4 regions of the Bacillus luti genome follow, and region 2 is predicted to be linked to each of the others. Evidence: riboswitches for the same ligand, from Rfam matches in the RefSeq annotation. Region 2 holds a riboswitch; each other region holds the start of a gene.

Region 1 (8,210 bases), 290 kb from region 2:
AGCAAATGCGCTTCTTTCTCAAGCGTTACCGGTGGAAGAGAAAGAAGAGGAACACTTCAGTCATGTAGATGTATTAACAGCAAGAGAAAATGAAGTGTTACAACTATTGGCAAAAGGGATGAGTAATAAAGAAGTTGCTTCGGTTTTAGTCATTACAGAAAAAACGGTTAAAGCGCATGTGAGTAGTATTTTAAGCAAATTAAACTTATCTGATCGTACGCAAGCAGCGTTATATGCAGTGAGAAATGGAATTGTATAAGACGAAAGTCGTAAGACCTAGTTCGCCTTTAGAAGGTGGACTTTTTTTATGGAAAAATACGTCTATATGAGGACGAAATTGTCTTGGTATAAAGATAAAATATGTTTGTAAGCAACAAAACAACAATTACAAGGGATACCTTTTTTTGAAAGCATATATGACAACGTAAGAGTGAGTTTTAGGAGGAAAATATAATGACAACAGTTTTATTCGTAAAAGCAAACAACCGCCCAGCAGAACAAGCAGTTAGTGTGAAATTATACGAGGCATTTTTAGCAAACTATAAAGAAGCGCACCCAAATGATACAGTGGTAGAACTTGATTTATATAAAGAAGAATTACCATATGTAGGCGTAGATATGATTAATGGTACATTCAAATCTGGTAAAGGATTTGATTTAACAGAAGAAGAAGCAAAAGCAGTGGCAGTAGCTGATAAGTATTTAAATCAATTCCTAGAAGCTGATAAAGTTGTTTTCGGTTTCCCATTATGGAATTTAACAATTCCAGCAGTACTACACACATATATTGATTATTTAAACCGTGCTGGTAAAACATTTAAATATACACCAGAAGGTCCAGTTGGCCTAATTGGAGATAAGAAAATTGCATTATTAAATGCACGCGGCGGCGTATATTCTGAAGGTCCAGCAGCTGGAGTAGAAATGGCAGTTAAATATGTAGCAAGCATGATGGGCTTTTTCGGTGCAACAAACATGGAAACAATCGTTATTGAAGGACATAACCAGTTCCCAGACAAAGCAGAAGAAATTATTGCAGCAGGTCTTGAAGAAGCAGCTAAAGTAGCAAGTAAATTTTAATTGAAATTATAATCGTCACTCAAAGAAACAGCATTAACGTCTATGTTAATGCTGTTTTTTTTATTAATTTGTAGTTTCGTTACGCTTAGGAAGTGGAAATGCATTACCAATAGCTGCTGCACCGAGCATTGGTAATAGTAAATTAAGCGGGAAAAACATAAGTAATAGTAGTGTTATAGCTATTGGTTTTCTTAGCGCATAGCTCGAAATCGCTGTCGTTACAATGGCTACAGACGCGATTGGGTCTATAGGAAGAATGGAGGCAATCGCGTATCCAATACTTGACCCAGAAAATATAATTGGAAAAATATGTCCACCACGCCAACCTGTATTTAAACAAACGGCAGTAATGCATAATTTTAAAACTCCTGAAAGAAGTAATATCCAAAAAGATAAATGACTCCATTCAACGACTAGATCTTTTAATTGATGTTCCCCTGAAAATAATGTGTATGGGAGAAAAGTTCCCGCAATCCCTAATAAAACTCCACCTATAATTCCAAGTGTTAGTTTGTATTCACGGAAAGGATGGATAATTTTCTCTAATGTAAATTCTACTTTGAAATATAGGAAACCAACGATAGCACCGATGCAAGCAAGTGGAAGAAAGGCGATCCATTCATTGATTGAAAGAGATCCTTCCCCAAAATCAACAATAAAGGATCCACGATTATCGAGTTTACTAAGCAATAAATAAACGGAAAATCCAGCAAAAGTAGTAGTTACATATACAATTGCTTTTTTTCCTTTAGAAAACCCGGCAATTTCTTCTCCCTCATTTTCAGTTGGAGCTAAGTAACCGAATAATGGAGCGTTAAAAATGACACTTAAAGTAGCTCCAATTCCAACTTCTGTTAGTTCGCTCATTCCCTTTAAAGCAAATTTAAAGCGATCCCCTACCCATGTACAAAGTCCGCCGATAATCCCGACAAGTGCGGCCTCTGGGCCTAGGCTAGCTCCAAATATTAAAACAATAAGCGCAGTTAAAGTAGCCTGATGTACAAAACGGTATTCAATTCTACCAGTTTTTTTATATTCACCCATTACTTCTGGCATAAGACGTGGATATGTACCGAAGTATTTTTGTGATAAACCAACAAAAATACCACCGATTATTGTTACACAAAGAGTGTAATAAGGGGGAGAAGAGAAAACATTAGGTAAGTATCCCCAAATAAAGTGGATTCCGATATTGATCGTAACTAAAAATAACCAAACTGTAGCCCCTACTATAGAGCCTAAAAGAATGCCATATAGAGCGAGTATATAGTGCATGTCCTTTTTATCTGTCATGTTATACCTCCGTTATATAAGTTGTAATAGAGAAAGGGTTACACATGCTAGTGTGAAATGAATGGAATATAATATAGTATCTTTGTGTGAGGTTGGCTTATTCAACATATATGTTGGGATTTCGTTAGGGTTTGGGGCTTATAAATTAAACCACTTATTTAATTCTATATATTGATTGGGATTTTTTAAAGGTCTTTTTTGAATAAATATGGAATATACTTCTTTTGTTGCTTTATATAGAACTGCTGACATTTATTTTAGAACATTCAGAAAAACAGATTGACATTAGGAAATTATTGCTATAAAATCAACGGTAATTGCATAGTCTTATCAAGAAAAGGTGGAGGGACAGGCCCGATGAAACCTTGGCAACAGCCGTATAACGGAATTGTGCCAAATCCTGCAGGTAATAATCCTGAGAGATAAGAAAGAGTCTTTAGAGCGTGTTTTCAAACTGCTCCTTTCTTGTTTTCAGGAAGGGAGCAGTTTTTTATTTTGTATAAAAGAAAGGAGAATGAGAGATGGGAGAATCATGGGGAAAGGGAACAATTTGTGTGCAAGGTGGTTATACGCCAAAAAATGGTGAGCCACGCGTTTTGCCGCTTTATCAAAGTACAACGTATAAATACGATACATCGGATGATTTAGCAGCATTATTTAACTTAGAGGCAGAAGGCTATATTTATACACGTATTGGGAATCCCACACTCGCTGCATTTGAACAAAAGTTATCAGATTTAGAAGGTGGTGTAGGGGCTGTTGCGACAGCTTCTGGGCAAGCTGCTATTATGCTTGCAGTGTTAAATATTTGTAGTAGCGGGGATCATCTACTTTGTTCTTCGACAGTTTACGGAGGGACATTTAATTTATTTGGAGTAAGTTTGCGTAAGCTTGGCATTGATGTTACGTTCTTTAATCCGAATTTAACAGCAGATGAGATTGTGGCACTTGGTAACGATAAGACGAAACTTATCTACGCAGAATCATTAGGAAATCCAGCAATGAACGTTCTGAATTTCAAAGAATTTTCAGATGCAGCAAAAGAACTAGAGGTACCTTTTATCGTTGATAATACATTAGCGACTCCTTATTTGTGCCAAGCGTTCGAGCATGGAGCAAACATCATTGTTCATTCTACGACGAAGTATATCGATGGTCATGCAAGTTCTTTGGGCGGTATTGTCATTGATGGAGGGAACTTCGATTGGACAAATGGAAAATATCCTGAACTTGTTGAACCAGACCCAAGTTATCACGGCGTAAGTTATGTTCAAAATTTTGGTGCGGCAGCTTATATTGTGAAAGCACGCGTGCAGTTATTAAGAGATTACGGAAATTGTATGAGCCCATTCAATGCATATATTAGCAATATTGGCTTAGAAACACTGCACTTACGCATGGAGCGCCATAGTGAAAATGCTCTAGCAGTTGCTAAGTGGCTTGCTAATCATGAACGTATTGAATGGGTGAATTATCCGGGACTAGATAGTAATGAAAACTATTCATTAGCACAAAAATATTTGAAAAAAGGTGCTAGTGGTGTTTTAACTTTCGGTATTAAAGGTGGATTAGACGCGGCAAAAGAATTTATCGCGAATGTGAAACTAGCAACTCTCGTAACGCATGTAGCTGATGCACGAACTTGCGTTATACATCCTGCTAGTACGACGCATAGACAATTAAGTGCGGAAGATCAGCGTTTGGCCGGTGTCACATCGGATTTAATTCGTTTATCGGTTGGTATAGAAGATGTTTCTGATATTATTGCGGATTTAGAAGCAGCGCTAGTCGGAGGCAAAGAACATGCCGATCATAATTGATAAAGATTTACCAGCTCGCAAAGTATTGCAGAAGGAAAATATTTTTGTAATGACGAAGGAGCGAGCAGAAACACAAGATATCCGTGCTTTGAAAATTGCTATATTAAATTTAATGCCTACAAAGCAAGAAACAGAAGCGCAATTACTTCGTTTAATTGGCAACACACCGTTGCAATTAGATGTTCACTTACTTCATATGGAATCACATTTGTCACGTAATGTAGCACAGGAACATTTAACGAGTTTCTATAAAACATTCCGTGATATTGAGAATGAGAAATTTGATGGGCTTATTATTACAGGAGCACCAGTTGAAACTCTTTCTTTTGAAGAGGTAGATTATTGGGAAGAGCTTAAACGCATTATGGAGTATTCAAAAACGAATGTAACATCTACGCTTCATATTTGCTGGGGGGCACAAGCTGGTTTGTACCATCATTATGGCGTTCCAAAGTATCCTCTGAAGGAAAAAATGTTCGGTGTATTTGAACATGAAGTCCGTGAGCAACACGTGAAATTGTTACAAGGGTTTGATGAATTGTTTTTTGCTCCGCATTCTCGTCATACAGAGGTACGAGAGAGTGATATTAGAGAGGCGGCAGAATTAACATTATTAGCAAACTCTAAGGAAGCCGGTGTTCACCTTGTTATGGGGCAAGAAGGAAGGCAAGTGTTTGTGCTCGGGCATAGTGAATATAGCTGTGATACGTTAAAGCAAGAATACGAACGGGACCGCCAAAAAGGGTTAAATATTGATGTACCAAAAAATTATTTCAAACATAATAATCCAAATGAGAAACCGCTTGTTAGATGGAGGAGTCATGGGAATCTATTATTCTCTAATTGGTTAAATTATTACGTGTATCAAGAAACCCCTTATATATTGTAAAGATTGTGTAACACGTGGCACCGTTTTCTTTGTAAAGATTAACTTATATTTTTACGAATGTTCGAAATACATTGTTTTTCAGATTTTTAACTCATATAATTTCATCTAAACACAATTTTTGAGGGGTGGACAGTACTATGAAAGAAATTCAAGTGGGTTTATTAGGTCTTGGGACAGTTGGTAGTGGTGTAGTTCGTATTATTACAGATCATCAAGAGCGACTTATACATCAAGTAGGTTGTCCTGTAAAAGTAACGAAAGTGTTGGTACAAAACATTGAGAAAGAGAGGGATGTTGAGGTACCTTCTACTTTATTAACACAAGATGCAAATGAAATTTTAGATAATTCAAATATTGATGTGGTTATTGAAGTAATGGGTGGCATTGATGATGCAAAATCATATATTTTACAAGCTTTAAGAAGTGGGAAACATGTTGTAACTGCAAATAAAGATTTAATGGCATTACATGGGGCTGAATTATTAGCAACAGCAAAAGCGAATAAGGCTGATCTGTTTTATGAAGCTAGTGTAGCCGGAGGGATTCCGATTTTGCGAAGTATCGTAGAAGGACTTTCTTCAGATCTTATTACGAAAGTAATGGGAATTGTAAATGGAACAACAAATTTTATTTTGACGAAAATGTCAGACGAAGGGAGAGCATATAACGACGTGTTAAAAGAAGCCCAACAACTTGGATTTGCAGAAGCAGATCCAACATCAGACGTAGAAGGTTTAGATGCGGCAAGAAAAATGACGATTTTAGCTACTCTCGGTTTCTCTACAAATGTAGAGCTTGGAGACGTGAAGGTAAAAGGAATTACTTCTATTACAGAAGAAGACATTGAATATAGTAAGAGTTTAGGGTATACGATTAAATTAATCGGTCTTGCAAAGCGAGATGGTGAAAAACTTGAGGTTACAGTTGAACCAACGTTACTTCCAAATACACATCCTCTTGCGGCAGTACAAAACGAATATAACGCTGTGTATGTGTATGGTGAAGCAGTTGGGGAAACAATGTTTTATGGCCCAGGTGCAGGAAGCTTACCAACAGCAACAGCTGTTGTTTCCGATTTAGTAGCTGTAATGCAAAATATTAGATTAGGTGTAAATGGAAATAGTGCGGTATCGCCGCAGTATAAAAAGGTATTAAAAGAGCCAGATGAAATTGTTGTGAAGAAATTTTTAAGACTTCATGTAAAAGACGAAATTGGTGTATTTGCAAAAATTACATCATTGTTCTCTGAGCGTGGTGTTAGCTTTGAGAAAATTATTCAAATGCCGCTTGAAGAGAAAGGAAAAGCAGAAATTGTAATTGTAACGCATCGAGCTTCTCTTGCGGATTATGATTATATTCTACATACATTGCAAGGGTATGAAGAAATAGATTGTGTGAAGGCAAATTATCGGATTGAAGGGGATGCTAAGTAGTATCTTCTTATCATAAAAAAGAAAGAACCTATTAAGCAGCTTGCTTGATAGGTTCTTTTTTGTTTAAAATTTGCGTGCCGATTTGGATAAATGCTTGAATAATCCAACCTGTTGTAAAGGATAAGATGATTGTTCCAAAGTAGATTGGTCCATCTAACAAGAAGCTCAATGTTAAAAATAAAAAGGCTAATGAAATTTCTGTTTTTCTAAATGTCCATTTTTTCTTCTCAGCAACCGTTAAAACGAAAGCTTCTTGAGGTGCTGCGCAAAGATTTGTAGAGACGTAAAGACCAATCCCAGCTCCGACGAATAGATTTCCGCAAATAAGTGTTATATATTTTGGAAGAGAGCGGATAGCGTCCATAATAGTTGTAATGGAACCAATCCAATCAACAAAAAGAGAAATAAGAATCATCGTTACAATTGTTCCGATAGTAATTTGTTTTTTATTCCAAAAGAGTACGATAAGTGTAAATGCAAAATTAATCATGAAAATCCAAAAACCAATACTTATCCCGAAATTTTGATATAGTGCAATAAAGAAGGAATCATAAGGGCTAAGTCCAAAGGAAGTAATTGTTGTCATCATATTAATGCCGATGGAGAGAATGAGTAAACCGCCAATGAAAAATATATATTCTAATTTAAATCGAAGCATAGTTGTATATCCTTTCTAAATGTATTTGCTAGGAAAGGATATATTGTGGAAAGCTTACCAGGTCAAGTGAGAATTTTTGCGAGAAGAGGAGAATGAGATGACGAATATAAGAAAGATTGCTGAACTTGCTGGAGTATCCGTTTCAACTGTTTCACGTGTACTGAATAATCATCCATATGTGAATGAACAGAAACGAAAAGAAATTTTAGCAATTATAGAAGAATTAAATTATACGCAAAACGTGAATGCAATCCATTTAGTGAAAGGAAAAACGAATGTAATTGGAGTGCTATTACCACACGTAAATGATCAATATTATAGCGCTATTATTGAGGGGATATCAAAGGAAACCGCAAAGAAAAATTACAATATGATGCTTTGTCAGACGAACTATAGTGAGGAAAGAGAATTAGAAATTTTGAACATGTTAAAAATGAAGAAACTTGATGGAGTTATTATATGTTCGCGGGCGAATAGTAAGGAGAAGCTTGAAGAATATACGAAATTTGGTCCAATTGTAACATGTGAAGAAATAGATTCAACATATATTTCAAGTGTACATATTGATTACTATAAAGTGTTTTCACAAGGGATGAAAAGCTTAATAGATGCTGGTCATACACGTATTGGTTATTGCATCGGAAGAAGTAATAGCATAAATAGCGAAAGACGAAAAAAAGCGTATGAGGATTCGCTTGGGCAAATTAAGGTGACACCGTTACATGATTGGAAGTTTAAAGGTTGTTTTACAGTAGAAGATGGACGTAATGTAGTTAGGGAGTGGGTTTGTATGTCTGTAAAACCGACAGCGTTTCTTGTATCTTGTAACCATATTGCAGCGGGGATGGTAACAGAAGCAAAAAAACAAGGAATCCGTATTCCAGAGGATATCACGATTATTGGATGTGATGATCAAGAAGTGGCAAATATATTGGGGATAACAACGATTTCGCATCCTAGTAAAAATGTTGGAGTGAAAGCGTTTGAATTATTATATGAAAAGGTTAATGAAGAAAAATTAGATGTGAAGCATATAG
Region 2 (8,210 bases):
AATTATATTCAATTATAACTAGTTATATTTAGTTATAATTAGTTATAATTGAATATGTCAAAACGAAAGGGGATTTTTTTATGAATAAGTTTACATTACGATCCATCGGGGCACTTATACTTTCTTTTCTTCTTATCTTTAGTGTTGCATGTACAAGCGGAGATAAGAAAGAGAAATCAACCGCTAAAGAAGAAAAAGCAGTTGAACTTACTATATCAGCAGCTGCAAGCTTACAAGATGCGCTAAAGGAGATTGAAACAAAATATAAAGAAAAAGAACCTAATATTAAACTTTCTTTTAACTTCGGCGCTTCTGGTGCACTTCAACAACAAATTGAACAAGGTGCACCTGCTGATTTATTCTTCTCAGCAGCCGAAGATAAATTCCAAACTCTTGTTAAAAAAGGATTCATTAATGAAAAAGAAGGGAAAAATCTTCTTGGAAATGAACTAGTTCTAGTCATCCCTAAGGATAGCTCTCTTACAAAATTTCAAGATTTAAAAGACGAGGAAATCAAAAAAATCGCACTTGGTACACCTGAATCTGTACCTGCCGGAAAATACGCAAAGGCTTCTCTAACACATGAAAACCTTTGGAATGATGTTCAAAATAAAATCGTATTTACAAAAGACGTTCGCCAAGTGTTAACATATGTAGAAACAGGTAATGTCGATGCGGGTATCGTATACAAAACAGATGCTCTCATTTCAGAAAAAGTAAAAATTGGTGAGACAGCAGCTGCTACATCTCATGAGCCAATCCACTATCCTTTAGGCGTTATAAAGGAATCTAAGCATAAGAAAGAGGCGACTTCATTTTATGAATATTTGCAGTCAAAAGATGCACAATCTACCTTTAAGAAATATGGATTTACAGTCCTGTCATAATTGCCATGAGCTTTGATGCTATTTTGTCGCCAATCTTTCTATCTTTACGGGTAGCTGCATGTGCCACCATAATCGTTACAATTTTAGGAACGATTATCGGACGAGCGTTAGCACGCTCCTCATGGAGATATAAAGTAATATTAGAAACTATTTTCTTATTACCAATGGTACTTCCGCCAACTGTAATTGGCTTTTTTCTCATTATCATTTTTGGAAATAACAGTCCCATTGGAACTTGGATAGAATCAATATTTCAGCAATCTATTATGTTCACATCTACTGCTGCTATCATTGCTTCTACAGTTGTTGCATTTCCGCTTATGTACCAATCGGCAAAGACAGGATTTTCTATCGCGAATGTACAAATTGAAGAGAGCGCCCGCGATCTTGGTGCAAGTGAATATCAAGTTTTTCTACACGTCACACTTCCTCTTGCATTTCCTGCCTTACTAAGCGGAATGATTTTGAGCTTTGTTCGTGCGCTCGGTGAGTTTGGTGCTACACTCATGTTTGCCGGAAACATTCCTGGTAAAACACAGACTATCCCAACTGCAATTTACATGGCCATTGATGCAAGCAATATGCAGCTCGCCTGGACGCTTGTAGTTATCACTATTAGTATGTCACTCCTATTTCTGCTATGTATTCAGCTTATTAACAAAAGAATTACTCACTCTTAAAGCAGCTTTTTTCGAAGCTGCTTCTTTATTTCTTAGGAAATAAAATATACCGTCGGGAAATAACTGAATTTTACCTTTTATTAAAATATACATTTTATTTGAATTCACTTTCTAAAATAGGCAATTTCCTGTTATTATATGGAGGTGTTTCAAAAAATGAAGAAATGAAAACGCATTTATATTGTGAATTCTTCATCCTGTTTTAGCGATCGGTAATCTTCTACTCTATTAGTGGGGCATTACCGATCGTTAGAACGATATGTAATTATATTGGTATAGGAACTCGAAGGGAGTCTTGTAATGGACATTTTATTAGCGCTTCTTCCTGCAATTGCATGGGGAAACATCTTATTAGTAAGCGTAAAAATGGGCGGTGGTGCATATAGCCAAACGGTAGGTATGACAATCGGTGCTCTATTCTTCGCAACAATTATGTATGTATTTACTCAACCAGCTTTAACAATGACAGTCTTGATTGTTGGTTTTATTTCAGGTTTATTCTGGGCTTTAGGACAAGTAAACCAATTAAAAACAGTTGAAAAACTAGGTGTTTCAACTACTGTAACGATTTCTACTGGTATGCAACTTGTTGCAACTTCTATCTTTGGGGTTATCGCTTTCCGTGAGTGGACTACTACAACAACGATTGTTCTGGGAACGATTGCAATCCTATTAATCGTAGTTGGTGTTGTATTCACATCATTAGATGATAAAGAAAATGCTCAGCCACCAGGACAATTGAAAAAAGGACTTCTTACTTTAATTGTTTCTACTTTTGGCTATCTTGTATATGTAATTATTATTCGTTGGTATAATATCGACGGTTGGTCTGCTATTTTACCACAAGCAGTTGGTATGTTTGTTGGTGCGGTTGTACTGACATCTAAACATAAACCATTTAACAAATATGCAATCCGTAATGCTCTATCTGGTTTACTATGGGGAACAGGAAACTTATTCTTACTTCTTTCCTTACCACGTGTCGGAGTTGCGACAAGCTTCCCGTTATCTCAAACTGGAATCGTTATCTCAACATTCGGTGCGATTGTCTTCTTAGGTGAAAAGAAAACAAAACGTCAATTGATCTTTATTGCACTAGGTAGTGTTTTAATTATCGGCGGCGCTGTATTACTAGGTATGACAAAAGCATAAATTTATAATCTATTAATCCCTGAAGCATAACTGCTTCAGGGATTTTTTATTACAACTATTTTTTAAGTATAATAATTTTTATAACCTTATTTGTATTAACCCTCCTCCCTCCATTTTCATCCTTCTCGCGATAAGCCTTTTCTTTTTACAAAATTCTCTTAAAAATGGTATCGTTTTTTATAACATATTCTCATCAGAAAGGAATAAAGGATATGCTAACTAAACATCGAATTTTATTTATTGGTGCTGGTCGTATGGCAGAAGCTATATTTTCCGGATTACTGAAAACAAGTAAAGAATACATCGAAGAAATTATCATTTCCAACCGAAGCAACGTAGCAAAATTAGAACAATTACAAGGGCAATATGATGTGTCTATTACAACCGATTGGAAGCATCATGTTACATCTGTTGATACGATTGTTTTAGCAATGCCACCTTCTGCACATGAAGAATTATTAGCAGAGTTATCTCCGTTACTATCGAATCAACTTGTCGTAACGGTAGCTGCTGGCATTGGTCCATCTTATTTAGAAGCGAGACTTCCCGGGGGGACGCCTGTTGCTTGGATTATGCCAAATACAGCTGCTGAAATTGGAAAGTCTATCTCCTTATATACAATGGGACAATCAGTAACCGAGATGCATCAAGAAACCCTGCAACTGCTTTTAAGAGGAATTGGTACTTCGCAACTTTGCACTGAGGAAGAAGTGCATCAACTTACTGCAGTTACTGGAAGTGCACCAGCCTTCCTTTATTACTTTGCCGAAAGCTTAATTGAAGCAACAATAAGTTATGGAGTCGATGAGGCAACTGCAAAACATCTCGTCATTCAAATGATTTCTGGCTCTGCTTCTATGCTTGAACAAACGCAAGATCCAGCTAACCTCCGCGAACAAGTAACAACACCAGGTGGTTCCACAGCTGAAGGTCTCAAAACTTTATATGAGTATAATTTTTCAGAAGCAATTCAAAAAGCAGTAGAAGCAACAAACAAAAAAGCTAGGGGGAAATAATATGAGTTTAACAAGTTTAAAAGACTATACAACATTACATAACGGTGTAAAAATGCCTTGGTTCGGTTTAGGTGTTTTTAAAGTAGAAGATGGTTCAGAAGTAATTGATTCTGTAAAAGCAGCAATTAAAAATGGCTACCGTAGCATCGATACTGCTGCAATCTATCAAAACGAAGAAGGCGTTGGACAAGCGATCCGTGAATCAGGTGTTTCACGTGAAGAATTATTCATTACATCAAAAGTGTGGAATAGCGATCAAGGCTATGAAACAACACTTCAAGCATTTGAAACTACATTAGAAAAATTAGGTCTAGAATATTTAGATTTATATTTAGTACATTGGCCTGTAAAAGGAAAATATACTGAATCATGGAAAGCGTTAGAAAAGCTTTATAAAGACGGCCGTGTTCGCGCTATTGGTGTGAGTAATTTCCACATTCACCATTTGCAAGATGTATTTGAAATCGCTGAAATTAAACCAATGGTTAACCAAGTAGAATACCATCCACGTTTAGCTCAAGAAGAATTACACACTTTCTGTAAAGAACATAACATCCAACTTGAAGCTTGGTCACCATTAATGCAAGGACAACTACTTGATAATCCAACGTTACAAGAAATTGCGACAAAATATAATAAATCAACTGCGCAAATTATTTTACGCTGGGATTTACAAAACGAAGTTGTAACAATCCCTAAATCTATTAAAGAACATCGCATTATTGAAAATGCAAATATATTCGATTTTGAATTAAGCGCTGATGACATGAAAGCAATTCAAGCACTCAATGAAGATCGTCGCGTTGGTCCAGATCCAGATAACTTTAACTTCTAGTAGAAAAACCACTGCCATATGCAGTGGTTTTTTCGTTAAAGAAAACTGAAAATTTAAACTATATTTCATTAGGTTGACACTTCATTATCCAAGGTGTAAGATTTTGAATTATCAAAGAAACACAAAAATTAATAAAATTTATTCGTTTACTCATTGTATCAAGAGAGGTGGAGGGACTGGCCCTTTGAAACCTCGGCAACAGGTTCATTTTGAATACTGTGCCACTTCCTGCAAGCTTTATGGCTTGAAAGATAGAATGAGGGAATTCGTTTATATACGGGTGCATAACTTGTACGTAAAAATCCCTCTTTCTCAATATGAAAAGAGGGATTTTTTATTTTTCATTTCCCTCATCATCATCCAAACTTAATTATTTAGGAGGAAAATCAAATGAAAAAGAAGTTTGTACCCGGTATTGCATCAGTTGTAGGAGTAAGTATTTTATTAACTGGTTGCGGTAGTTATAAAAACGAAGCAAGCGGAGCAAATGCAAAAGACGAGGCACCTAGTAAACAGGTTTTAAACTTATCTTCACCTACTGAAATACGAACAATGGATACAGCTCGAGCTACAGATACTGATTCTGGTCAAGTAATGAGAAACGTATTTGAAGGTTTGTATAATCTTGGTGAAGGTAACAAACCTGTCCCTGGCGTTGCAAAATCTCATGAAGTAAATAGCGATAAAACGAAATACACATTCCATTTACGAGATTCAAAATGGTCAAACGGTACTCCTGTTACCGCGAAAGATTTTGTCTTCGCTTGGCAAAGAGCTGTCGATCCAGCAACAGCCTCTGAATATGCATTTCTATTCTTTGATATTAAAAATGCAACAAAGATTAACAACAAAGAGCTTCCAGCCGATCAACTTGGTGTAAAAGCAATTGATGACCATACGTTTGAGGTAGAATTAGAGCGTCCTGTTCCGTATTTTATTAGCTTAACAGCGTTCCCAACATTTCTACCAATTAACGAGGAATTCTTTAAAGCACAAGGTGATAAGTACGCTTTAGAAGATAATACAATCTTGTACAACGGAGCTTTTACACTAAGCGATTGGAAGCACGAACAAAGCTTTAAATTCAAGAAAAACCCTACCTATTGGGATAAAGATGCTGTCAAACTAGAAGAAATCAATTTTAACGTCGTGAAAGAAAAATCAACAGAAGTAAATTTATTTGAATCTAAACAATTAGACCGTATAAAATTAACGTCTGATTTCGTTGATAAATATAAAAAGGATGGTAACTTTAAAGAACGTCCGAACGTAGGCGTACAATTTTTACGTATGAATCAGCAAAACAAAGTGCTGCAAAACGTTTCTGCACGCCAAGCAATTGATCAAACGATCGATCGAAAATCCTTTGTAAATACGTTATTAAATGATGGCTCTACACCAACCTTTAGTCTCGTTCCAAAAAACTTTGCAAAAGGACCTGACGGAACAGACTTCCGCGTTGCAAACAGCGATTTAACAAAGGTTGATACAAAATCGGCACAAGAATTATGGAAAAAAGCAAAACAAGAACTTGGATCTGAAAAAATAACGTTAGAATTATTAACAAGTGATGGTGACCTTGAGAAGAAAACTGGTGAATTCTTAAAAGGACAACTAGAAAAGAATTTAGATGGCTTAACAGTAAATATAAAACCGCAACCGCGTAAGCAATAAGTTTCGCTTTTATTAAAAGGTGACTACGAAATCGGTATTGATGGCTGGAGCCCTGACTTTGCGGATCCAATTACATTCCTTGAGCTATTTACAACGAATAACCCTTATAACTTAGATCATTACTCTAATAAGGAGTTCGATGAAACAATAGCAAAAGTGAAAACAACTTTAGCTGGTGATGAAAAAGCTCGCTGGGAAGCATTACTAGCATCCGAGAAAATATTATTTAAAGACTCTGTTATCGCTCCTCTTTATCAAAAGGGAGAATCTTATTTAGAACGTTCTTATGTGAAAGGAATTGTGCAAGTAGACTTTGCAGGTCAATTAAACTTCAAATGGGCAAAAATTGAAAAATAAATTGTAACTTTGACCAACGTTATTCCACCATATTAATTATTTTTTCACAAAACGTATTAAAAGTAGGTTCCTTAATACATGGGAATCTACTTTTTTAATATATTATTTCAAGAAATTAACATTCTGTTTTTATTATTGACATATAGTTCTTTCCAGTGTTAATATTCTAAATAATCAAAGAAACGAAATATTTCACCATCAAAATATAATGTCTCTATGTTGAAACATATAACGATAGATTATAGTTCAACATGTATATACATATAGAACACCTGATTACCTATAAACAAATATTCATAATAGGTTTTATCTCCTTCTATAGCTACTTCAAGACATGGACATTATGACGTTACGAACAACACATTTAGGGAGGAAAGAACAATGAAGAAAAAAGTCGTACCTGTTGTTGCATCTGTTTTAGGAGCAAGTCTACTACTAACTGCTTGCGGGGGAAATAAAGATAATGCAAGCGGAGCGAAAGCAAATGATAAAGCACCTGATAAACAGGCAATTAACTTATCATTCGCTTCAGAAATTCCAACAATGGATGTTGCAAAAGCAACGGATGGGGAATCCATGAACGTAATGCGCAATGTTTTTGAAGGGTTATATGCAATGGGAGAAGATAACACACCGATTCCTGGTGTTGCTGAGTCGGTTGACGTTAGTCCCGATAAGACAAAATATACATTCCACCTGCGTGATTCAAAATGGTCAAACGGTACTCCTGTTACAGCAAAAGACTTCGTCTTCGCTTGGCAACGTGCCGTAAATCCTGATACAGCAGCTGAATATGCATTCTTATTCTTCGATATACAGAATGCGAAACAAATAAACCAAAAACAATTGCCAATTGATCAACTAGGAGTTAAAGCTCTTGATGATAAAACGTTAGAAGTACAACTAGACCGTCCTGTTCCCTACTTCTTAAGCTTAACGACATTCTCGACATTCTTACCAGTTAATGAAGCGTACTTAAAATCTCAAGGTGATAAATACGGTTTAGAAACAAATCATTTAATTTACAACGGTGCTTTCACATTAGATAACTGGAAACACGAGCAAAGCTTCCAATTGAAGAAGAATCCTAACTATTGGGATGCTAAAACGGTAAAATTAGAAGAAATCAACTTCAATGTCGTTAAAGATAAGTCTACAGAAGTGAACTTATATGATTCAGGACAAATTGATCGTGTTGCTTTAACTGCGGAGTTTGTTGATAAATATAAGGGCGATCCAAACTTCAAAGAACGCGCTGAAGTTGGCATTCAATTTTTACGACTAAATCAAAAGAATGAAACATTAAAAAATCAACATGCACGCCTTGCTATTAACGGAGCAATGAATAAAAAAGCATACGTAGAAACAATTTTAAATAACGGTGCTGTTCCAGCTGAAGGAATGGTTCCTGTGAAATTCGCAAAGAGTCCAGAAGGCAATGACTTCCGTAAAGAAAATGGAAACCTAGTCAAAGATGATGTGAAAACAGCAAAAGAAAACTGGAAAAAAGCAAAACAAGAACTTGGTACCGACAAAGTAACAATCGAACTATTAACAAGTGATAATGCTTTAGCTAAAAAGACTGGTGAATATTTAAAAGGTGAACTCG
Region 3 (8,210 bases), 2.3 Mb from region 2:
TATTTAAGAAGTTACAAAAAGAAGGTACAACAATTGTAATGGCAACGCATGATATTGAATTTGCGGCGAAATATGTGGATCAATGTATGATGTTATTTGACGGAGCAGTTATTATGAATGATGCACCGAAAGAATTTTTTAGTGGTAACTTCTTTTATACAACATCGATCAATCGATTCATTCGAAAAGAATTGCCATATGCATTAACGTGGGAGGATGTGTACGAAGCGTGTCCAAGCGATATGTTGCATTCATAATATGTATTTTTGCAGTTATAATAGCCACATTGTTCTTTACTACACTTATCATGGACGGGTATTACTTGTTAAGTAGCTTGTTTTTATTAGCTGTTATTATGTTACCATTCTATATCCGCTTTGAAAGAAAGGCGTTTGTTTCACGTGAAATTGTTCTCGTTGCCGTATTAGCAGCAATCGCAGCAGTTAGCCGCGTACCATTTTCGATTTTACCGAGTGTACAACCGACTTCATTCGTTATTATCGTTTCTGCAATCGTGTTTGGGAGTGAGACTGGTTTTATGATCGGTGCAACAGCGGCGATTGTATCTAACATCTTTTTAGGGCAAGGTCCGTGGACGCCGTGGCAAATGTTTTCATGGGGGATGATTGGTTTCATAGCTGGATTATTACGCAATACATTTTTAATGAAAAAGTTATGGGGAAGACTACTATACGGATTCTTCGTTGGCTTTTTATTTGGCTGGATCATGAATTTCTGGGGACTACTCGGTTTTATACAGGAAGCAACGTGGGAAACAGTTATTTCATACTATATCGCAAGTTTTTACTTCGATTTGAGTCATGCGATTTCAAATGTTGTGTTCTTACTACTATTTAGTACTTCTTGGATTACGATTCTTACAAGATTTAAAAGGAAATATGGCATATTAGATAAGCATAACATGGCATAGAAAAGCATATTTATATAAGGTAGGGTCGCGACTTACATATTCGTTTGCCTCTTTCATGCTTCTTACATATTGTAAGGAGCATTTTTTATTGTCAAAAAATAGTCCAATATATATCCGTTACTATATGAAATTATTTGTATAATAGTAGGTGAGAATTATTTTCAAAAGGGAGGTGTATAGTTAATGAAGTTAGTTATTCCGAAGCAACATGGGGCATGGGCGATGCTCGTTATACCATTTCTATTAAGCGCTATACTTGGGAAACCTACTATGTATCATATTCCATTGTTTTTAGCTTGGTTTTTCATCTATTTAGCTACGTATCCATTCCTTACGTACATAAAACAAAAACGAAAAAAAGAATATTTACATGCCGCAATTTTATATTTTATTATTGCGTTCGTATTTGGGATGATTTCTTTATTATATGAATGGCGAATTCTTTTATTCGTAGTAGTCATGATTCCATTATTTATTGTAAATATGTATTACGCTCGTCAAAAGAATGAAAGAGCGTTACTAAATGACATTTTCGCGATTATTGTTTTCTGTATCGGTGGTTTAGTCAGTTATTATTTTTCAATGAAACTTATAGATAAAACAGCATTATTCATTGCGCTTATTTCATTTTTATATTTTTTAGGAAGTACGTTTTATGTGAAAACGATGATACGTGAGAAAAATAATCCGAAGTATCGTTTTATATCTTGGGGTTATCATATTGTATTAACGATTATCATTTTTACTATTAATCCATTGTGTTCTCTTATTTTTATACCAAGTGTTATTCGAGCAATAGTGTTGTATGGCAAAAAGATTTCTATCATAAAAGTAGGGATTTTAGAAATTGTGAATTCTGTATATTTTTTAATTATAACGGCAATAATAATGAAGTATGCCATTTGAAAAAGCTTCCCACCAAATTGATGGGAAGTTTTTTCAATCTTGTTCTAAAATGTGAACGGTGTAATCGCAGCGTTGAATAGCTTGTTCGATCGCATAAAGGGATTGTTCAATACGAGCGCGATTAAAATCTTTTTCAACAGTCTGTAGCGCTTCTTCTAAACAATGTTTTGCTTCTTGTAATGATTGAAAAGAATTTTGGACATATCCGCGAGCATTTTCGTGCATTTCATAATCCTCCTTGCATATTCATATATGTATAGTATGAACAGTAAGGAACAAAATATAATTTGTTATATTTATTTGACAATTAAAATGAAATTACGTATAGTAGGAATTAAGTGAATATTTTCTTATCCAGAGAGGTGGAGGGACTGGCCCGATGAAACCCAGCAACCGCGATGCAGGTGCTAATTCCAGCAGAACATATTTGTTCTGGGAGATAAGACGAAGATATACGTAACTTCTTCTTATCGGAGAGGTTTTTTTATTGCAAAAAAACCGATTACGAAAATTTATATTAAGAAGAAAGGGGGTGCGAAGTACTGTGACACTCGAAAAATACGTAAAACTGCGTAGTACAGTTTATGAATATATGATAGAGCAAGATAAGCCAATATCATTGTTAGATATTCAAGAACATATCGTTTCGCATCATGAAGGAAAATTCACGAAAAAGATGTTACATCAATTTTATTTATCAAGACTATTAGATGAACTGAAACTGGATGGAAAAATTACATTAGCTGATGAATATCTCTATGCTGAAAAAGGGGTATTTTATAAGGCGGGAAAAGGGAGCTAAGCTCTCTTTTTTTTTGAAGTATGTAGAGTAAAAGACTGCTTAAGCAGCCTGATACAGGGAATGGTGTTGAGTGTGTAGTGTCAAAGATTGAATGTGCCTGAAAGAGGCACTTCATATCGGCTGCAAATGAAAAGAGACACCTCCGCCGAATAGGTGTCAGTCGTTTTGTCATATAGACTTGCTATTTGACAGTTATTAGAATAACATGCAGGGTTTTGGAAGTCAAAAGGGAATTAAAGGAAGAGGTGTTGTTATGTACGCTTACTTATTAAACGATATAACGAAGTGGATTCCTAAGTACATTATGGATAAAGGATATGAATATTATGAAGAAGGACATGTAGAAGATGTCGAAATACAAGATACGAAAATATTTGCCTTCGTTACTGGAAATGCAGGGAACTACGAAGTAATTATTGATTTAGAGGATTTTACAGAAAGTAGCTGTGAGTGTCCATATGAAAATTATTGTAAACATATGGCGGCGGTCGTTTATGATATTCAACATGTAGGTGAGAGTACAGTTAAAGAGAAACTGAAAGATTTAGAAAAGGAAGAGTTACTCACAGTATTAAATCGTTTGTTGCAAAGTTCGAAAAACGTGCAAGTTGTAGAGAAGATGTTAGAGAAGTGGAAGCTTTAACTATAGAGGGAGTGGTTTTGCAATGAACGTACTAATTATATACGCCCATCCTAATCCTTCAAGTTTTAACGGGGCCATTTTAGAGCATGTGCAAAAAGGATTACAGGAAACAAATCATTCGGTTACGGTACTTGATTTATATAAGGAACAATTTGATCCAGTGCTTGTATTTAATGAAGAGAAGAAAAGGCGTGATTTAGTAAGTGAGGAAGAGACAGCGCGATATAGAAAATTAGTGGAAGAGGCAGATACTCTTCTCTTCATTTATCCGATATGGTGGTGGGGGATGCCTGCTATTTTAAAAGGATTTATTGACCGTATTTTCGTAGCGGGATTTGCTTATAAATATGAAGGTGCTCTGCCGAAAGGATTATTGACCGGAAAGAAAGCGTGGGTTATTAATACGTTGGATTCGCCTTTATGGTACGTCGCTTTATTATACCGATCAGCAGATTGGATTGTAATGAAGAGAGGCGTTTTACGTTTTTGCGGCATTCGCGATATAAAACGTTCAGTATTTCAATCTGTGAAAACGAGTAAACTAGAGAAGCGGGAAAAGTGGTTATTACAAATAGAAGAAAAGGCTCGTACATTATGAATGAAGTCGATCGTATTATAAACTGTTGTGGGTATGATAATGAACTTTTGCGAACGTATATTACATGTTTACTTCAATTGAAAAAATGTAGCGAAATATTTCAGCAAATTCAAATAGAGTTAAGAAATGACTACTTGTTAAGAGGGATTTGTGAAAGAGAAGTGGATGAGATAGTAAGGGGAAGTAAAGAATATGAAATACATTTTCTTCCTAAAGCGTTACAGTGGAATTTTTTGAGGGAACATCCACACCTGATCGAAAAAATTTGCGAAGATTTTTTTGCATTTGAGTCATTACATCTTACGGAGATAGAGTGGGAAACGATTATAAATTGCGTGGGAAATAAGTGATTTATTGTGTAAAAAAGCTAGTATAAAACTAGTTTTTCATTTAAATAAATAAGAAACATAGACTAATGATACAACCTGCATATAATAAGTTCACAACGCAAAATCCCATAATATCACGAGCGCCTAAACCAGCTATCGCTAATGCTGGTAATTTTCAAAACTATTAACCTCTATTAAAAGTACAGGCAGTCCGTACGATATGTTCATAGTATATTGTATAGGAATTTATTGTTTTAAATTTTTTATTGAAAGGAATAATAGGATGTCAAAACAATATATTTTTGATTACATCGTGATTGGTGCCGGTACTGCCGGAGGGATAATTGCTAAAGAATTAACGGATGATAAATGTACTTCCGTTCTCGTTCTTGAAGCAGGAACAAACATGACAGAGGAATTAAGCAGTCCTAATCTTATAGTTTCTATTTTAAATGCTACTGATAATAGGCATTCATTTAATGTCACTACTATAGTTGAGCAAACGATTGGTCGTCAGTTAATAACGTCAAGTGGTCGTGCCATTGGTGGAAGTTCTGAACATAATCAGATGTTAGCTGTACGTGGCAGTCGTGATATTTATGATGTATGGGCAAAATTAGTTGATAATAACGCATGGAATTATGATAGTATTCGCTCATTATTTATTAAAAATGAAACGTATACAGGAATGACACAAAGCCCTCAAGAACGTGGAAGTAACGGACCTATTTTTATTAGACAACAAAACATTCCTAATCAAGGATTAATCCAAACCTTAGCACAAGCCGCTTCAGAAGTTTTTAATATCCCAATTGAAGAGGATTACAATACAGGGATAAGAGATGTTACGACCCTAAAAGGTCAATATATTCAAAAGATGGAAAACGGAAAATTGGTTCGTTCCTCGACAGCAACCGGTTATTTAAACAATCAAATTGTTACGCAAGGAAATGAATTCCAAGCTGATGAATTTGGAGTTGATCAGAGAAAATTGGTCATCTTTTCAAAGACAACAGTGGATAAAATTCTATTTAAAGAAAAAAAAGGAATTAACATTGCTGTTGGCGTTCAATATGTTAAGAATGGGGTGTCACAACGAAGTTATGCTCGAAAAGGAATCATTGTCTCAGCAGGCCAATTCTCCTCTGTCATACTTCAACGCTCAGGTATTGGTAGTCCTGAAGATTTAGCTAAAGCTGGCATATCAACTTTAGTAGAAAGCCCTCAAGTCGGATATAACTTCCAAACACATTATTCTGTCGGTATGGGGATTAGAGTGGAAACAGGAAGACTTCTTCAGATATTGGCTGCTGATCCTAATCAGCCAGGAGCATTTGGAGCATTTAAAAAAGTCAATAACCCTATTGGTGGCCGGCGCCTTCAATTATTAGGCCTCCCACTTCCGTTTTTTGTACCTAGTCAGGAAATTGCGATAAATGGTTGGGATTTTAATGAGACAGAACCTAGTAATATTATGAGTATTGGAATTGTAGATGTAAATCCAAGAAGCCGAGGTACTGTCATGGTTTCCCATAGCGACCCAGAGGCATATCCAACTATTGATTTAAACCCGTTGGCAAATCCAGATGATCTAAACTTCATGGTGGATCAATATATTGAGACGTATAACATGATTGTTAGAGCGCGTGAACTCGATCCGGGGGACATCTATCAGGTAGTCTTTCCTGATGAAAGTATATTCCAAATTCCGGATGAGAATGAAAAGCGGACTAGATTGGCTGGCTTTGTCAGAGCTTCGTATTCCCTTTTTACTCACTTCGGAGGGCAATGTAAGATGGGTAAAAATATTAAAGAAGGAGTTCTTGATGGATCCCTGAATGTCTTTGGAACCAAAAATCTGAAAGTCGCTGATCTTTCCATTTCTCCAATTTTGCCAGACGGCAATACATCAATCCCTGCCCAAATGATAGGATTGAATGCAGTACGTTTTATTCGAGAAGATCCTTGCCCATATGTGGTGGATGATACGGAAATTAAAGATTATGAATGCAAATCGATAAGGAATAAAAAATGAATACTATATATCAATAGTTAACTTAGCATAACGAATATTTAGGAGAATACAAAAGCCCTCTAGTTAAGTAATCTGGAGGGCTTTTGTATTCACATAATCAAGGTTATTGGTAGTTGAATCGTTGTAACGTACCTTACTAGCTGAATAACGTAAAAACAGCTAGTCCATTAGGAACATTTAAATCTTCTGCACCAAACTCTCCCGCGCGTATAGGAGCTGTAGGATCAGAAATATTATAAATTTCTACCGTGCTATCGAAAGGACTAGATACATAAAGAAATTTAGCTATTACAACAACAGGAGGGAAAGCAGGAAAAAGTCTACGACAGCATTTCTTTTGTTTGGAAAAATATGAGTTCATAACAGTTAATCTTCTATTTAAAAATTAAATATAATAATTCAGATTGTGTGCGTATCCAATAAAATTTCTAGTGTATATTCTATACACGTCAGGTTAACGTGACACATCATTATTAGTAGTCAACGAACCATAAAATGGAAAATTAGCTATTCCTGGATATTTAAAATAAAGATTCCTGTAGTTGAAGAGTTAAAAAATGAAGTAAATTTAGGAAACTATGTCATTATTGGATTAGGTACAAATGGAGCTTTTACTACTGAGTAACATGTTTCATTAATAAAATTAGTTGGAAATGAACGTAAAATGATATGTATTAATAAGAGGGCACCACGTCCGTGGGAATCAATCGTAAATGAGAGATTGAAAGTAACGGTATTTAGATATTTGAATGTAGATCTAGTTGATTCGTGTGCAGCAAGTGTAAAAGGATTTTATTTTCTTTTGTGGAATGTTATTTATATTTACCTTATTAAAATTTAGAAAGGAGAATATTTATGAAACATTCCTTATTGGAGACAAATCCAGAACCAGGAAAGAAAGAATCATTGCTTACACGATGTGCAAATGTATTTTCAAGATGGTCTCAGAAATATGTCCCAGATGCCTTTGTTATTGCGGTGCTGCTCACTTTATTTACTTTCATTATAGCTTTGTTGATGAATCCCTCAAATCCGTACAAAATCGTAAAATCTTGGGGGGATGGATTTTGGACTTATTTAACGTTTACAATGCAAATGGTATTGCTAATGGTTACAGGGATGACGCTAGCTTCTGTCCCGTTTATTAATAGAGGCTTACAGTCTATTGCAAAGTTAGCCGATACACCTCAAAAGGCTTATACGATGACATTTTTGATCAGTGCAATTGCATACTATATCAATTGGGGACTAGCTGTAGTTGTGGGAGCGATCATTGCGAAGGAAGTAGCGAAAAAGAATCCGAATGCACATTTTCCATTACTTGTAGCAGCTGCTTATGCTCCGACAGCCTTATATAGCGCAGGTCTTTCAAGTTCTATTGGCCTGACAATTGCCACAAAGGATCATTTTCTTGTAGATATGATTGGAATTATTCCTACCTCACAAACAATCTTTAGTTATTCTACTCTAATTATTTTTTTCGCTCTACTCATCACGATGCCAATTATTATTGTACTTATGGCTCCAAAAAGTGGGATTATCAGCTATAAAGCACCCGAAACTGATACAAATTCTTTTGTAAAACCTCCTCAAAAGAATTTAACTGTTGCGGAAAAACTAGAATGGACACCGGTTCTAGGAATAGTATTAGGTGCAATTGGCACGTTGTATTGTGTTTATGAATTCGTGAACGGTCGTAGTTTAGATTTAAATATCATTAATTTGTTTTTCTTGTCACTTGGTTTGCTCCTGCATGGTTCTCTTGGTAACTTTGCACAAGGATTCAAAGAATCTGCGCAATCCATTTCTCCGATTATTCTACAGTTTCCATTTTATGCGGGGATTATCGCTGTTTTAGGTAGTTCAGGGTTGGGAAGCTCAATCATTGAATGGATGGCATCCATTGCGTCAAAGGATACATTTGATATATTTACATATTGGTCAGCGGGATTGGTGAACTTATTGG
Region 4 (8,210 bases), 2.3 Mb from region 2:
ATTATTTACATTGGCAGAACACCTTAATATTTCAGTTGAAAATACAGTAGCGATAGGTGATGGCCTAAACGATGTTTCCATGATGGAAAAAGCAAATATATCAATTGCAATGGGAAATGCAGTTGAAGAAATAAAAGCGATGTGTCAATACGAAACGTTGACAAATGAAGAACACGGTGTTGCACATGCTCTCTATACGCATGTGTTAGCATAAAAAGTAAAAAAGAATCCTCATTGGATTCTTTTTTACTTTTTATTAGGGGTAAGGTATTCTATGAGATGCATAGAAGCCTTATTACCTATCATTATATAGAATATATTGGAATAAATGTTTAAAATTTTCATAATAATTATGAAAATTTTGTGAACTTTATATCTCTTTGTATTTTTATTCTACTAAGAATCGTTTGCTATTTTGAAATTTAACGAAAATAAAGTAAAGGGGGCATACACATAATAAGTTGCTTCGTATGGAATGGATAAACGCTTTACTTGAGTGTATACTATTATCTATTTTTAATTGAAAAATAAAATTTGTTTGAATAATTATTCTACAGCTATATACCTATACGCACATTCTTCGTATAATGGAGAAGTATGAATTTTGGATTTGTATTAATTTTACATATTGAGGTGAAAAAGCAATGAATGCGCGGCTAATGGAACTTATTGATGTGAGTACAATAGAAACCATGGCAGAACAATTTTATAAGTTAACAAACATATCACATCAACTTCTTGATGCTGAAAAAGTATGTATATTTTCATTTGGAATAAATGAAATGGAAATATGTAAGCTTCCCAAAATTGAAATCCCCATTTTCTTATACAATCAATATTTAGGATCTTTTGTGGTATGGTGCCCAAAAAGTGAAATTTTCAATTGTCAAAAATACTTTGAAATGCTAGCAAACCTGATTTTAGATGGGGTAATAAAAGTATTTCAAAGTAAAAATGCAACGTTGCTCTCTCAAAAAGAGGAGGAGCTACATACAATTTTACAAAACATGCCTGTCATGGTCGATGCGCTTGATCATAATGGGGAATTTATTCTATGGAATCGTGAATGTGAAATTGTTACAGGTTATACCGCTGAAGAGATAATCGGGAATCCAAATGCACTTCAATTATTGTACCCAGACCATATTTATCGTCACCAAATACAAAGTAAATTTTTGACTCGTGGAAAAAATTTTAGAGATTGGGAAATGCGTATAACATGTAAAAACGGAGAAGTTAAAACAATCATGTGGTCAAATATATCAGAGCAGTTTCCTGTAACAGGATTCAGCTACTGGGCTGTTGGTGTAGATATTACACATTTAAAAGCGATAGAAAAGCAGTTGAAACAACAAACATCTGAATTGGAATTAATTTTTAAAGCTTTACCAGATTTATGTTTCTTAACAGAAGATGATGGCACAATTATAGATTATAAAGCAGGATCTCCTACAAAATTTTACGTACCCGCAGAGGCTTTTATGGGAAAAAAGTTTTACGAAGTATTACCATCTCCAGTAGCGCAGCAATTTCAAGAAGCAATTCATCAAGTGAAAGAAAAAGGAACAAATACAATTGTTGAATACCCGCTTGCAATTAATGGAAGTGTTAATTTCTTTGAAGCTAGATGCTTACCATTATTGCAGGATAAAATTATGATTATCGTACGCGATATTACAGAGCGGAAAAAGACAGAAGAATTGCTAAACAAATCAGATACATTAGCAGCGATTGGTCAATTAGCAGCGGGTGTAGCTCATGAAGTTAGGAACCCATTAACCGTAATTAAAGGGTTTATACAGCTATTTCAAATCAATAAAGAAGATCAAGAAAAATATTTTGATCTTATGCTTTCGGAAATTGAAAGAATAGAAGCGATTCTCCAAGAGTTTTTGTCGATTGCAAAAACAGATGAAATAAATACGGAAAAGAAAAATATTTATCAAATATTTAAAAATGTCGTATCATTAATAAATACAAAAGCAATTATGACAAATATTCAAGTGGAATTATATACAGATTCCAAAGAGTTAATTATTGAATGTTCAGAAAACCAACTAAAACAGGTATTTATTAATATTTTACAAAATTCAATTGAAGCTATGCCAGCTGGCGGGAAAATTTCAGTTCATATAAAAAAGATCAATAATGAGGGCGTTATTATTCATGTAATAGATGAAGGAATAGGAATACCTGAAGAAAGAATTAAGAGATTAGGGGAGCCTTTTTATAGTACGAAAGAAAAAGGTACCGGTATTGGATTAATGTTAAGCTATAAAATTATTGAAAGTCATCAAGGGACAATAAGTACTATGAGTAAGGTTGGAGTCGGGACAACTGTAACGATTTACTTGCCAAAAATTCAGAGTAAACAATCTCTATCAAATTGTGATGATAGTTGTATATCAATACGATCTACTATTAATTCTTAAATTATTAAATACCCAATAACAAAAAGCTAAACTTTTTGTTATTGGGTATTTTTATGTTTACTTTAGTAAACTTTACCTTTTCTTTACCTTTGTTTTAATTTCAATTAAGTTTTTAACATTATATTAATATCCATACGAATTAATGTATAGAAGTTGTACATTATTTTTAATTTAGAGGTACCATTATTATTCAAATCGCTAAAAGGAGGAGGTTATGACAAAGTGAAGAAGCAAGAGAAAAAAAGTAATAGAGCAATGCCAGTGCGGTTAAACATTTTATTCTTCTGTGTATTTTTATTATTTTCTGCCATGATAATAAAGTTAGGTAAAGTGCAAATTATCGATGGAGAGACGCATAAAAATGAAGTAGAGAAGAGAGAAAATGCAATCGTGAGTCTTTCTGTCCCGCGTGGGAAAATATTTGATCGAGAAGGGAATCCAGTTGTTGATAATAAATCTTTACGCACGATTACATATACAAAGATGAAAGGAGTAAAATCAGAAGAAATGCTAAAAACTGCAAGACAACTTGCAGAAATAATTGAAATGCCGCAAGAAGATATAAATAAGTTAACTGAGACAGATAAGAAAGATTTTTGGATGCAATTAAATCCAAAACTTGCTGAAAATCTAGTATCAAAAAAAGAAATAGATTCATTTAGGGAGAAAGATATTAGTGGAAAGAAGCTAGATAAAAAAATAGAAGAGTTACAAAGAAAACGAGTTACAGATAAAAATCTTAAAGAATTAACAGATAAAGATATAAAGGTGTTAGCTATTAAAAGTAAAATGGCTTCTGGTTATCAAATGGCACCTCAAATTATTAAAAAAGATGTTAGTGAAAAGGAATATACTGTGATTAGTGAGGGTTTAGCGAATCTCCCAGGTGTAGACGCATCAGTTGATTGGGAGAGATTCTATGTCAATGATGGATTATTCCGATCCGTTCTTGGAAATGTTTCTAATGCCGATGAAGGATTACCAAGTGAACGATTAGATTATTATTTGGTGCGTGATTATAGCCGAAATGATAGAGTCGGCAAAAGTTATATCGAGCAGCAATACGAAGATGTACTTCACGGTACGAAAAAAGAAATAAGAAGCATTGCCGATAAACAGGGTAATACGACAAGAACAGAAACGGTTTCGGAAGGGAAAAGCGGAAAGAATTTAACTTTAACGATAGATATGGAATTACAGAAAAAAGTGGAAGAGAGCATAGAGAAAATATTAAAGGCATATAAAGGTTCAGAATCGATGTTAGACCGCGCTTTCGTTGTAATGATGAATCCGAAAAACGGCCAAGTATTATCAATGGCTGGGAAAAAGATCGTGGAAAAAGATGGAAAAATGGAGGTGGAAGATTATGCTTTAGGTACGATGACAAGTTCATATGAGCTTGGATCAACTGTTAAAGGTGCGACAGTGTTAACAGGGTTTGAAACAAATGCTATAACTCCAGGAACACATTTTTATGATGCACCTATGAAGTTTAAAGGTACTAAGGAGAAGAAGTCTTGGAAAGAGTTTGGAAATATAGACGATCAAAGAGCGTTACAAGTTTCTTCAAACGTTTATATGTTTAATATTGCATTAAAAATTGCCGGCGTGGATTATGTGAAAAATAGTTCACTAGATATTAAACAAGAATACTTTGATAAAATGAGGTATTATTTCAGGCAATTTGGACTAGGCGTACAAACTGGTATTGATTTGCCGAATGAAACTACGGGACAAATTGGAAGAAAAGATAATCAGCCTGGTTTCTTATTAGATTATTCGATTGGACAATATGATACGTATACACCACTTCAGCTTGCACAATATATTTCAACTATCGCAAATGGCGGTTATCGAATGAAACCGCAAATTGTTCAAGAGATTAGAGAACAAACCGTTCAAAAAGATGAAGTTGGTAAAGTGATGCATTCAATAGAACCAGTCGTTTTAAATAAAGTAGATATGAAAGAGGAGTATATAAATCAAGTAAAAGAAGGATTTAGAAAGGTATTCCAAGAAGGGGATGGAACGGGAGTAAGAGCGTTCCAAAAAGCACCGTATAAACCAGCTGGTAAAACAGGGACCGCACAAACGGTATACGGTGGAGAAAGTGATATTGGGCGAAATGAGAAAGGGGATCGTAGAGAATGTTATAACTTAACATTAGCAGGATATGCCCCATATGATGATCCAGAAGTAGCATTTTCTATTGTTGTACCGTGGGTTATAAATGATAAATCTGGTATTAACTCTGATATTGGTAAAGAAGTTTTAGATGCTTATTTTGAATTGAAAAGTAAGCGATTAACTGGGGAAGTGACAAAAGTAGAGAATTAAAAAATGTGAATCGTCTCTAGTATGTATAGAAACTAGGGACGTTTTAATATAGGAATAAATTAGAAAAGAGGCATAAAATAATTCTATTAACTATTCACGTTTTATAAAATAAATCATATATTGATAGCATAGGACAAGCTGAAAAGCTTATCCTAACCTCACAGAACACTCCTTATCACATCTAAGCATCTACTTGTGTAGATGCTTTTTTATTGATATCGATTATTTATAAACATAATGTAGCAAGTGTATTAAGATTGTTAATGTTAATTTTGTAATATAGTAATTGCAGTCATGGATCCATAATTAAATTAATAGTTTGGACAATATAAAACATAGAGATCACACCTATATGCTTGTATTATCTAGCGAACTGCACAGCAGTATTTGCATGTAAAAAAGCAGTATCAAATACAGGAACTGTTAGATCGTTCTGGGAAATGAGCAAAGGTATTTCAGTACAACCGAGTAGTATACCTTCCGCACCATTTTGAACTAATGAGTTTGTAATTTGTAATAGCTTTTCTTTTGATGTTTCTGAAATAATTCCTCTACTTAATTCATTTAATATGACATGATGGATAAATGCTCTTTCTTTGTCATCAGGGATAATTGTCTCAATGTTATAACTTGCTAGTCGTGATGTATAGAAATCTTGTTCCATCGTTTGTTTCGTACCCAATAGTCCGATACGCTTTATATTTTGTTCTACCATTTCTTTAGCACTTACATCACCAATGTGAAGAAGCGGTATGGAGATTGCATTTTCTACTTCTTCAGCAAATAAATGGACCGTATTTGAACATATCAATAAACATTCAGCTCCTGATTTTTCAACCTTTTTTGCAACTGCGACTAATTCATTTTTCACTTCTTCATATTGGTGGTTTTGTAATAAAGTAGTTACTTCACCAAAGTCCATACTATATAGAACAAGCTTCGCATTTTGATCATATTGAGAAAGTGTAAGTGTATTAATATGTTTGTAGTATAGTGATGTAGATTCCCAACTTAGTCCACCAATTAAACCAATTACTTTCATCATACATTCCTCCTGTAACAACTTTGAATTTATTATTTCATAATTCCGATAAGAATACAATGATTTAAACGTACTGTTAAACAAAAAATAAAAATAATTAGAAAAGTGTTGAAATTTATACTTCTTAGTGCCATAATACGAATTACAAATTAATACTTATCCAGAGAGGTGGAGGGAACGGCCCTATGAAACCTCAGCAACCCCTATGTAAATTCATAGGAAGGTGCTAATTCCGCAGAGGACACGATGTGTTTTTTGAAAGATAAGAGGATTCTTGAACGTGAAAGAAAATGACCTCTTATGCAAGAGGTCATTTTTTGTTGTACAGAAAGGGAGTGTCGATGCATAATTCATTTTCAAAATAAATATAGAGTAATTAAAGCTGACTAATATGAGAGGGGAATTGTAATGAATAAATTAACGACAAAGTTAGTAGTAGCAATTGGGATTGGAGCTGCCTTATATGGCATATTAGGACTTTGGGGATTCACTATTGCACCGAATACATTTATTAAACCTGGATTAGCCATTTTAACTGTTTTTGGAGCTTTATTTGGTCCCGTTGCTGGACTGTTAATAGGACTAATTGGTCATACCGTAACAGATACAATCGCCGGATTCGGTATTTGGTGGGGATGGGTTATTAGTTCAGGCATTATCGGCTTTGCAATGGGGCTCATTCAAAAAAGAGTTGGCTTTAGTGTGAAAAACGGGACATATAATAAGGGAGATATTTCTTATTTAGCCATTACTGGGTTAATTGGTATTGTCATTGCTATTATATTTGCTGGAGCCTTCGATATTGTTGTGATGGGAGAACCGTTTGACAAAATTGTTATACAAGTACTAGGGGCGACTATATCTGATGTTCTTGTATTTTTAGTTCTTGGATTACCAATTACAATTGGCTTAGCTAAATCGAATAAGAGACATACACATTTAAAAATTGAAAAGTAGGGATGTTAATATGCGACCGATTATTTCTTTTGAACAATTTACCTTTCAATACGGGCATGCTGCACAGCCTACATTAAAAGACATTACTTTTCATATATATCCTGGGGAAAAAGTATTAATTGCTGGACGAAGCGGTTCAGGAAAATCAACATTAGCTCATTGTATTAATGGGCTAATCCCATTTTCATATGAAGGGATTAGTACAGGAAACATTTCAATTGCTGGTAAAGATCCGAGGAAAGGCAGTATTTTTGAACAGAGTAAACATGTAGGAACAATTTTGCAAGATCAAGACGCTCAATTTATTGGTTTGACAGTAGAAGAAGATGTAGCATTTTATTTAGAAAATGAATGTGTACATCAAGATGATATGAAAAAGATCGTTTCGGATTCATTAAGAAAGGTGAAGATGCATAGTACTCATAAACAAAGTCCACATGAATTATCAGGAGGCCAAAAGCAAACTGTTTCTCTAGCAGGTCTGCTAACAACAAATGCGGATATATTATTGTTCGATGAACCGTTAGCAAACTTAGATCCGCTAAGCAGCTTACATACGATTGAACTTATTAAAGATATACATAGGCAATATAAGAAAACAATTGTAATTATTGAACATCGAATAGAAGAAATTTTAAATTTGGATTTAGATAAAATTATTTTAATTGATGAAGGTGAAGTTGTCGCGATAGGAACACCAGAAGAGATTTTAGCGTCACATATATTACCGCGTATCAGCTTAAGAGAGCCTATTTACATCGAAGCATTAAAGAAATTACATTACGATAGTAAAAATGGCTTACTATATCCACTTGAAAATCTTCAAAAGGAAAGGATTAGTGGCATTATAAAAGAGTGGGTGAAAAAGCAAACTTTTGTAATGGATACTACTAAAAATAAAGAAGTGTTTAAAGTGAAAAATTTGTCATTTGCGTATCCTAATAATCAAAGCGTATTAAAAAATGTCAATTTTTCAATATATGAAGGAGAAATTGCAACACTTTTGGGCCAGAATGGAGCTGGGAAATCTACATTAGCCAATAGCCTTATTGGAATAAACAAAATAAAAGGTGGAGAAATTTTGTTAGATGGAGTAACTATTAATTCTTGGTCTATTCGTAAACGTGGGGAGAGTATATGTTATGTAATGCAAAATCCAAATCACATGATTACGCAACCGACTGTTTTAGAAGAAGTTGTATTTACATTAAAAATAAAAAAATTTTCAAAGGAAGAAATTAAGAATAGAGCTGAAGAAGCGTTAAAAATTTGTGGTTTATATCCATTTCGTAATTGGCCAATTCAGGCATTAAGCTACGGACAAAAGAAGAGATTAACTATTGCAACTGTACTAACAACAAATCCAAAACTCATCATATTAGATGAACCGACGGCTGGACAAGATTATTATCATTATAAACAGTTCATGTCGTTTATTAAAA

Evidence for each region. A riboswitch is a leader RNA that binds a small molecule or an ion and turns the genes downstream of it on or off. The one in region 2 is predicted to bind S-adenosylmethionine.
Region 1: it holds a riboswitch for S-adenosylmethionine, as region 2 does, so the genes downstream of both, EUC40_RS00065 (bifunctional O-acetylhomoserine aminocarboxypropyltransferase/cysteine synthase) here and EUC40_RS24805 (peptide ABC transporter substrate-binding protein) in region 2, are expected to answer to the same signal.
Region 3: it holds a riboswitch for S-adenosylmethionine, as region 2 does, so the genes downstream of both, EUC40_RS10510 (hypothetical protein) here and EUC40_RS24805 (peptide ABC transporter substrate-binding protein) in region 2, are expected to answer to the same signal.
Region 4: it holds a riboswitch for S-adenosylmethionine, as region 2 does, so the genes downstream of both, EUC40_RS13585 (ECF-type riboflavin transporter substrate-binding protein) here and EUC40_RS24805 (peptide ABC transporter substrate-binding protein) in region 2, are expected to answer to the same signal.

What each region holds. Positions count from the first base shown of each region.
Region 1 is NZ_CP040336.1:10,335-18,544, forward strand. It holds gene EUC40_RS00050 (response regulator) at 1-259, shown strand, start outside; gene EUC40_RS00055 (FMN-dependent NADH-azoreductase) at 454-1,080, shown strand; gene EUC40_RS00060 (chloride channel protein) at 1,144-2,373, opposite strand; SAM riboswitch class I at 2,698-2,802, shown strand; gene EUC40_RS00065 (bifunctional O-acetylhomoserine aminocarboxypropyltransferase/cysteine synthase) at 2,895-4,193, shown strand; gene metA (homoserine O-acetyltransferase MetA) at 4,177-5,082, shown strand; gene EUC40_RS00075 (homoserine dehydrogenase) at 5,220-6,515, shown strand; gene EUC40_RS00080 (YczE/YyaS/YitT family protein) at 6,547-7,173, opposite strand; gene EUC40_RS00085 (LacI family DNA-binding transcriptional regulator) at 7,271-8,210, shown strand, end outside.
Region 2 is NZ_CP040336.1:4,920,838-4,929,047, forward strand. It holds gene modA (molybdate ABC transporter substrate-binding protein) at 81-887, shown strand; gene modB (molybdate ABC transporter permease subunit) at 893-1,567, shown strand; gene EUC40_RS24790 (GRP family sugar transporter) at 1,868-2,719, shown strand; gene proC (pyrroline-5-carboxylate reductase) at 2,932-3,735, shown strand; gene EUC40_RS24800 (aldo/keto reductase) at 3,737-4,570, shown strand; SAM riboswitch class I at 4,723-4,828, shown strand; partial or broken gene EUC40_RS24805 (peptide ABC transporter substrate-binding protein) at 4,961-6,601, shown strand; gene EUC40_RS24810 (peptide ABC transporter substrate-binding protein) at 6,983-8,210, shown strand, end outside.
Region 3 is NZ_CP040336.1:2,050,805-2,059,014, forward strand. It holds gene EUC40_RS10490 (ABC transporter ATP-binding protein) at 1-257, shown strand, start outside; gene EUC40_RS10495 (ECF transporter S component) at 230-931, shown strand; gene EUC40_RS10500 (YwiC-like family protein) at 1,115-1,837, shown strand; gene EUC40_RS10505 (hypothetical protein) at 1,871-2,062, opposite strand; SAM riboswitch class I at 2,185-2,283, shown strand; gene EUC40_RS10510 (hypothetical protein) at 2,382-2,639, shown strand; gene EUC40_RS10515 (SWIM zinc finger family protein) at 2,845-3,282, shown strand; gene EUC40_RS10520 (NAD(P)H-dependent oxidoreductase) at 3,305-3,880, shown strand; gene EUC40_RS10525 (group-specific protein) at 3,877-4,230, shown strand; partial or broken gene EUC40_RS10530 (TIGR00366 family protein) at 4,271-4,381, opposite strand; gene EUC40_RS10535 (GMC family oxidoreductase) at 4,493-6,244, shown strand; partial or broken gene EUC40_RS27590 (LVIVD repeat-containing protein) at 6,399-6,605, opposite strand; partial or broken gene EUC40_RS27190 (SGNH/GDSL hydrolase family protein) at 6,777-7,043, shown strand; gene EUC40_RS10540 (short-chain fatty acid transporter) at 7,100-8,210, shown strand, end outside.
Region 4 is NZ_CP040336.1:2,645,401-2,653,610, reverse strand. It holds gene EUC40_RS13605 (Cof-type HAD-IIB family hydrolase) at 1-214, shown strand, start outside; gene EUC40_RS13600 (PAS domain-containing sensor histidine kinase) at 645-2,432, shown strand; gene EUC40_RS13595 (peptidoglycan D,D-transpeptidase FtsI family protein) at 2,655-4,769, shown strand; gene EUC40_RS13590 (aspartate/glutamate racemase family protein) at 5,131-5,814, opposite strand; SAM riboswitch class I at 5,965-6,080, shown strand; gene EUC40_RS13585 (ECF-type riboflavin transporter substrate-binding protein) at 6,220-6,768, shown strand; gene EUC40_RS13580 (ABC transporter ATP-binding protein) at 6,779-8,210, shown strand, end outside.